Regions from separate parts of the Rhizobium sp. BK275 genome, predicted to be linked through region 2. Evidence: riboswitches for the same ligand, from Rfam matches in the RefSeq annotation. Region 2 holds a riboswitch; the other holds the start of a gene.
What was found. Region 2 has a riboswitch for cobalamin ahead of nrdH (glutaredoxin-like protein NrdH). Riboswitches for the same ligand answer to the same signal wherever they lie in the genome.
Positions count from the first base shown of each region.

Region 1: it holds a riboswitch for cobalamin, as region 2 does, so the genes downstream of both, bluB (5,6-dimethylbenzimidazole synthase) here and nrdH (glutaredoxin-like protein NrdH) in region 2, are expected to answer to the same signal.

Region 1 covers NZ_JACHZL010000007.1:258,629-262,426, forward strand. The annotation lists gene FHT82_RS22485 (3-deoxy-7-phosphoheptulonate synthase) at 111-1,178, opposite strand; cobalamin riboswitch at 1,481-1,671, shown strand; gene bluB (5,6-dimethylbenzimidazole synthase) at 1,713-2,447, shown strand; gene FHT82_RS22495 (DUF2865 domain-containing protein) at 2,407-3,486, opposite strand; gene FHT82_RS22500 (ribonuclease H) at 3,685-3,798, shown strand, end outside.
Region 2 covers NZ_JACHZL010000008.1:378,798-382,595, reverse strand. The annotation lists gene FHT82_RS25300 (heavy metal translocating P-type ATPase) at 1-314, shown strand, start outside; cobalamin riboswitch at 652-877, shown strand; gene nrdH (glutaredoxin-like protein NrdH) at 1,138-1,359, shown strand; gene nrdI (class Ib ribonucleoside-diphosphate reductase assembly flavoprotein NrdI) at 1,373-1,774, shown strand; gene nrdE (class 1b ribonucleoside-diphosphate reductase subunit alpha) at 1,753-3,798, shown strand, end outside.

The DNA.
Region 1 (3,798 bases), on a different contig from region 2:
CGTGCCGAAGCTCGAATAACATCCATTACCAAAGCCATGAAATACCAGCGGGACACCCCCACCGCCCTGTGAATAAGCGGCGGGGTACCTGCGGCAACCGATACGGCGACTCAGGCGGCGACGGCTGCCTTGCGGCGATCGCGCACAGCCTTTGCCAGATCCTCGAGTACATCGACCGACATATCCCAGCCGATGCAGCCATCGGTGATCGACTGGCCATAGACGAGCGGTTTGCCGGGAACGAGATCCTGGCGGCCGGCGACGAGATTGCTCTCGATCATCATGCCCTTGATATGGTCGTTGCCGGCGACGATCTGGCCGGCAACGTCGCGGACGACCTTCGGCTGGTTCATCGGGTCCTTGCTGCTGTTGGCGTGGCTGGCATCGATGAGGATGCGCGGATCGACGCCGAGCTTGACGGCCTCAGCGATCACAGCCTGCACATCCGCCGCCTCGTAATTCGGGCGCTTGCCGCCGCGCAGGATGATGTGGCAGTCCTCGTTGCCGCGGGTGGAGGCAATCGCCGCCTGTCCGTCCTTGGTCACAGCCGGGAAGTGGTGGGGCTGGGAGGCTGCTACTATGGCATCGAGCGCGATGCGCGCGCCGCCATCCGTGCCGTTCTTGAAGCCGATCGGGCAGGAGAGACCCGAGGCGAGCTGGCGGTGGATCTGGCTTTCGGTCGTGCGCGCGCCGATGGCGCCGTAGCTGACGAGATCGGCTATGTATTGCGGCGTGATCGTATCGAGGAATTCGCAGCCGGCCGGGAGGCCCATGGCGTTGATGTCGAGTAGCAGGCGGCGGGCGAGACGCAGGCCTTCCTCGATGCGGTAGGTGCCGTCGAGATGCGGGTCGTTCATCAGGCCTTTCCAGCCGACGGTCGTGCGAGGCTTTTCGAAATAGACGCGCATGACGATTTCGAGCTCGCCGGACAGGCGTCGTCGCTGCTCGACGAGCCGTGACGCATATTCACGGGCGGCTGCCGGATCATGGATCGAGCAGGGGCCGATGACGACCAGCTGGCGGTCGTCCTGACCGGTCAGGATATTGTGGATCGTGTCGCGCGTGCTGGTCACGGTCCTGGTAATCGCGCGGTCACGCGGGATTTCCTTGATAATATCGGCAGGTTTGGTCAGCGGGGTGATCTCGACGATGCGCAGATCATCAATAGTGTCAGTCACGGCATGCTCTCCTGTTTGGTCATACCGTGCGGAACAAAAAAGCCGCCAGGTAGACTAGCGGCTGTTCGGGTTGTCGTCGCGTTAGTTTTGGTTACGCACAGACCCGCATCCGCTGGAAGCAGCGGTACGAATAAAATCGCGATGCGTAGACGGACGAGATCGACATGCAGGCTATGTAGCGATGCGGAAACTAATTGTCACGCAGAATTTTACAGGTGAGAGCCCCTTAGCGGGCAGCGGCGGAGATGCAGTTCCGTTCCAGGCCTATTCGCTGAATTGACTTGCTGCCATGCCGTTTCCACGCCATAGATCGCCCGTCAGGTGCCCGCCGTCACAAGCGGGAGAATCGGGAATCCGGTGCAAGACCGGAACGTGCCCAACGCTGTAAGGCCGACGCTTGCCGCTCACCACGCCACTGGCCGCAAGGCCGGGAAGGCTGCGGCCAAGTGGATGACGCCAAGTCAGAAGACCGGCCTGGCAAGATAGACCCAACCCGCGCGGACGGCGGGCGGTTGCGTTGTTGGGGATTTGACGATGCGACCCATTGATGATGCCGTTTGCCCGGCATCCAGCTTTTCTGCGGCCGAACGCGAGGCCGTCTATCATGCCATCACGACGCGGCGCGACGTGCGCAGCCAGTTCCTGCCCGACTCCCTGCCTGATGATCTCGTCACGCGATTGCTGACGGCGGCGCATCACGCGCCTTCGGTCGGTTTCATGCAGCCGTGGAATTTCATTCTGGTGAAGAGTGCCGAGGTGAGGGCGCAGGTGCGCGATGCCTTTGCGAGGGCGAATGAGGAGGCGGCCCTGATGTTTACTGGCGAGCGGCGGCAGGCCTATCGCTCGCTGAAGCTCGAGGGCATCGTGGAGGCGGCGCTCGGCATCTGCGTGACCTGCGACCCCACCCGCAGCGGCAGCGTGGTGCTCGGGCGCACGCACAATCCGCGCATGGATAGCTATTCCACCGTCTGTGCCATCCAGAACCTGTGGCTCGCAGCGCGAGCAGAAGGCGTCGGCATCGGCTGGGTCAGCATTTTTCGTGAGGGCGACCTGAAGGAAATCCTCGGCATTCCCGATCATATCGAAGTCGTGGCCTGGCTCTGCGCCGGCTTCGTCGACCGGCTCTATGACCAGCCGGAACTGGCGGTCAAAGGCTGGCGGCAACGCATGCCGCTGGAAGATCTCGTCTTCCATGACGGCTGGGGACGATCAGACCGTGAGCCGGTAACTACTGCTGTTGAGGTTGGGGGCCGGATGTCGCCGGATTAGCGAGATCGATCTTGCCCTCATCGCCGGCAAGGAATTGCGGCCCGACCTGCCGGACCTTGCTGGCAGAGGGATCATAGGGGCGATCCGCCACCTGCGGCGGGGGGGCAGGCGGGGTGCTAGCCGCCTTCGGCGCTTCCGTCTGGATCGCGGTGATCGAGCCCTTCGGCTCGGGCGTCGGCGCATAGGCGGCCTGGCTCTTTCGCATCTGCTCGTAATAGGCAGACAGATTGCAGGAGCAGGCGGATTTTTCGCCAGGTGCACGGGTCTTGTAGGCGAAGGCGTTCTTCATCGCGCTGTAGGGCGTTCCCGTTGCCGTCGAAATCATGTTCGAGGTCTCGGTACTGGAAACGTCGCGATAGAAGAGTTCCGTTTCGACGCCGGGGCACATCTTCGCGCAGGTCGCGGCATCACGGTCGAAATCGACCGAGGTGGCATTGTTGCTGATCGGGAAGAAGCCACCATCGCAGGTGCGCACGCAGATGGTACTGACGGGCGAGAGCATTTCGGCGCGCGGCAGGCCGTAGCGCTCGCCGCCGCCGAGCGGGATGAACGTGTCGCTGCGCATGGCCTGCTCTTCGATGCTCGGAGCCGGCGCGTAAGCGTTGCCTTCGGCAGGTCCGCTGAAGCTGTCGCTGTTGCAGTCATTATCTTCGAGCGCGGCCATTAGCTCCTCGCGGGCCGCATCGGGGCCGGACTGGCGCAACTCGTTGCGGCGTTCCTGAAGGAAGCCGATGTTGTCGACCATCTTGGCTTCAGCATGCTCAAGTTCGGAGCAGAAGCCGGCGTTGTCGCCGCCAACGACGACCATGCTGCCGGAGGTGCAGCCATACCGGCGCAGATCGCTGCGCACCTTACGCAATTCGAGATTCTGTTCGGCAAGCGCGCCGGCATATTGGCGCATCTCGCTGCTGCTGTTGCCGAAGGTTTGCGGCAGGTCGGCAAGGCGCCCGCGCAGATCCTCACAGATCGCATTGGTCTGCGCCGCCGCAGGAGCCGCGAATGCCAGACAGAAAACGAGATACAGGTTTCGGCGCTTCACGACGTCGTTCCGGAAAGAGAAAAGCATCTATCAGTGCGTTGCGGCTTCAATCCACCGCGCTTTGTCTTAACGTGTTTCCCTTAATAAGCTCGCAGTAATTCCTAGCGTATTTTTGCGATCTTATCCAGCAAGCCGGATGCTTCCACTTTCCTGTCTCCTGCAATCACGCGGGAGACCGTTAATATCTAGACAGTTGATATGACAGATATTTCCGACGAATCCTGCACATGCGAAACGTCCGCAGAAATACCGGATACCCAGCAGGGCCTTCACGTTTTCGTGGACGGTTGTTTTGACCCCGGCGCAGGGCAC
Region 2 (3,798 bases):
TCAATGATGCGCCGGCGCTTGCGGCTGCCGATGTCGGCATTGCCATGGGCGGTGGCGCCGATGTGGCGCTGGAAACGGCGGATGCGGCGGTGCTGCATGGACGTGTCGGCGACGTGGCGCGCATGATCGACCTTTCGAAGCGGACGATGCGCAATATCATGCAGAACATCACTATCGCGCTCGGGCTGAAGGCGGTGTTTCTCGTCACCACCATCCTTGGCATCACTGGCCTGTGGCCGGCGATCCTGGCGGATACGGGCGCGACCGTGCTGGTGACGATGAACGCGCTTCGCCTTCTTCGGATAAGGACGTAAGGATTTCTTTGGCAGCGTGATGCGGCAGGGGCACGCTTGCCACATCACTGTTCTCGGGATCCGCCGATCTGGAGCAAGGAGCCAGTTCGGTGCCTTAACTGGAGCTGCCTCAGCAACAACAGGCGTGCCTTTTGCGCGACGCCACATCACGATTCGGGCATGAATCCCGAAGCAAAAATCGCGAAGCGGCTACAGGCTTGCTCTCTTCCTCCCAGCCGTCTCCACTGCCTGTTTTCTTGATCATTTGTTAACCACGTTTTTCACAGGAATGCAGCGATTTCAAACATCCCGTAACGCGATGCACAAACCATCCGTTGACGCAAACCGGGATTCGCGTACTATATCTAGTGTTCAAGGTTCCTTCGATTCGTGAGGGTCGGGGGCTAAGACGGGAATACGGTGCGTTTCGCCATGACGGCGCGACAAAGCCGGAGCTGCCCCCGCAACTGTAAGCGGCGAGCAACTGTCCGATTTCGGGTCACTGAGGCATGACGCTTTGGGAAGGCTGGGGCAGGGGCTTCGACCCGTAAGCCAGGAGACCTGCCTTGAATAAAACGTCCACGGGCGGGATGTCCGGAAGGTCGCGTGCATGAAAGCGGAATCTATCCGTCCTGTTACGCTGCCCCGAACGTCCGCATGAGCACTTCGGGGTTGAAGTTATGTCGAGAACGTCAAGGCCGCCGCCCGCGCAAATCCTGCAAGGGATAATTTCAGGCGTTTAAACGCCAACTCTGCAAGATCATCATCAAGCGTTGCCCCGGACGCCGTAAGGCGCCCGATCCCAGTATTGCGTCCGGAATCCATTGACATCACGAGGAACATGATGAGCGTTACCGTTTACAGCAAGCCTGCCTGCGTTCAGTGCACCGCCACCTACCGTGCCCTCGACCGTCTGGGCGTCGACTATCAGATCATCGATATTTCCGAGGATGCCGACGCGCTCGATCGCGTTCGCGGCATGGGCTACATGCAGGTTCCTGTTGTCGTTGCCGGCGAGAACCACTGGGCGGGCTTCCGTCCCGACATGATCAGCGCCCTCTCCTGATTGGAGAAGAGCGATGGGCCTGATCGTCTATTATTCCAGCCGGTCCGAGAATACCCATCGTTTCGTCGAGAAGCTGGGACTACGCGCGGCGCGCATTCCCGTCGGCGTTGAAGACATCCACATCCGCGAACCCTATGTGCTGATCTCGCCCACCTATTGTGGGGACGGTGGCAAGGGCGCCGTACCCAAGCAGGTGATCCGCTTCCTCAACGATGCGGAAAACCGCTCCAACATCCGCGGCGTGATTGCAGCGGGCAACAGCAATTTCGGCGAGACCTACGGGCTTGCCGGCGACGTGGTCTCGCAGAAGTGCCAGGTGCCGTATCTCTACAGGTTCGAGCTTCTGGGAACTGCCGAGGATGTCGCCAATGTCAAAGACGGGATGGGACGATTTTGGACACGGGGACAAACCTGACGCGGGATGCGGGGGCAAAACCGCTCAAGGCAGTGGAAGCGCTGGACTATCATGCGCTGAACGCGATGCTGAACCTCTATGACGACGAGGGCAAGATTCAGCTCGACAAGGACCGCATGGCGGCCAAGCAGTATTTCCTGCAGCATGTGAACCAGAATACGGTGTTCTTCCACAACCTCAGGGAAAAGCTCGATTACCTAGTCACCGAGCGCTATTACGAGCAGGAGGTGCTCGACCAGTATTCCTTCAATTTCGTCCGCGATCTGTTCGATCAGGCCTATGCCAAGAAATTCCGTTTCCCGACCTTCCTCGGCGCATTCAAATATTACACCAGCTATACGCTGAAGACCTTCGACGGTAAGCGCTATCTGGAGCGCTACGAAGATCGCATCTGCATGGTGGCGCTGGCGCTCGCCAGAGGCAATGAACAGCTTGCTCGCGATCTGATGGAAGAAATCATCTCCGGCCGTTTCCAGCCGGCAACCCCGACCTTCCTCAATGCTGGCAAGAAGCAACGCGGCGAACTCGTTTCGTGCTTCCTGCTGCGTGTCGAAGACAATATGGAATCGATCGGCCGCTCCATCAATTCGGCACTGCAGCTTTCCAAGCGCGGCGGCGGCGTGGCGCTTTCCCTGACCAATATTCGCGAGGCGGGTGCGCCGATCAAGCAGATCGAAAACCAGTCTTCCGGCATCATCCCCGTCATGAAGCTGCTGGAAGACTCGTTCTCCTACGCCAACCAGCTCGGTGCCCGGCAGGGTGCGGGTGCGGTCTATCTCAATGCCCACCATCCCGACATCATGCGCTTCCTCGATACCAAGCGCGAAAATGCCGACGAGAAGATCCGCATCAAGACGCTGTCGCTCGGCGTCGTCGTACCTGATATCACCTTCGAACTCGCCAAAAACAATGAGGATATGTACCTCTTCTCGCCCTATGACGTGGAGCGGGTCTATGGCGTGCCCTTCACCGAGATATCGGTGACGGAAAAGTACCGCGAGATGGTGGCGGATGCGCGTATTACAAAGAAGAAGATCAAGGCGCGCGAATTCTTCCAGGTCATTGCCGAAATCCAGTTCGAGAGCGGCTATCCCTACATCATGTTCGAAGACACGGTGAACCGAGCAAACCCGATCGCCGGTCGCATCAGCATGAGCAATCTCTGCTCGGAGATCCTGCAGGTGAGCGAGGCCAGCGAATTCAACGACGACCTCTCCTACAAGACGATGGGCAAGGATATTTCCTGCAATCTCGGTTCGCTGAACATCGCTATGGCGATGGATTCGTCTGATTTCGGCAAGACGATCGAAACCTCGATCCGCGCGCTGACGGCCGTGTCCGACATGAGCCATATCTCCTCGGTGCCCTCGATCGAGAAGGGTAATGACGACAGCCACGCGATCGGCTTGGGACAGATGAACCTGCATGGCTATCTCGCCCGCGAGCGCATCCATTACGGTTCGGAAGAAGGCGTCGATTTCACCAATATCTATTTCTACACGGTGACTTATCACGCTCTGCGTGCCTCCAACCGCCTGGCGGCCGAGCGTGGCGCAAGCTTCAAGGGCTTCGAGAAGTCGAAATATGCCTCGGGGGAATATTTCGACAAGTATACCGAGAAGGAGTGGAAGCCGGCGACCGAGAAGGTTCAGACGCTCTTCGACAATGCCGGCATTCATATCCCGACGCAGGAAGACTGGCTCGCGCTGAAGAGGACGGTCATGGCGTCCGGTCTCTATAACCAGAACCTGCAGGCGGTGCCGCCAACGGGCTCGATTTCCTATATCAACCACTCGACCTCCTCGATCCATCCGATTGTCTCGAAGATCGAGATCCGCAAGGAAGGCAAGATCGGCCGCGTCTATTATCCCGCACCGTTCATGACCAATGACAATCTCGATTATTATCAGGATGCCTACGAGATCGGGCCGGAGAAGATCATCGACACCTATGCGGCTGCCACCCAGCATGTCGACCAGGGCCTGTCGCTGACGCTGTTCTTCCGCGATACGGCAACGACGCGC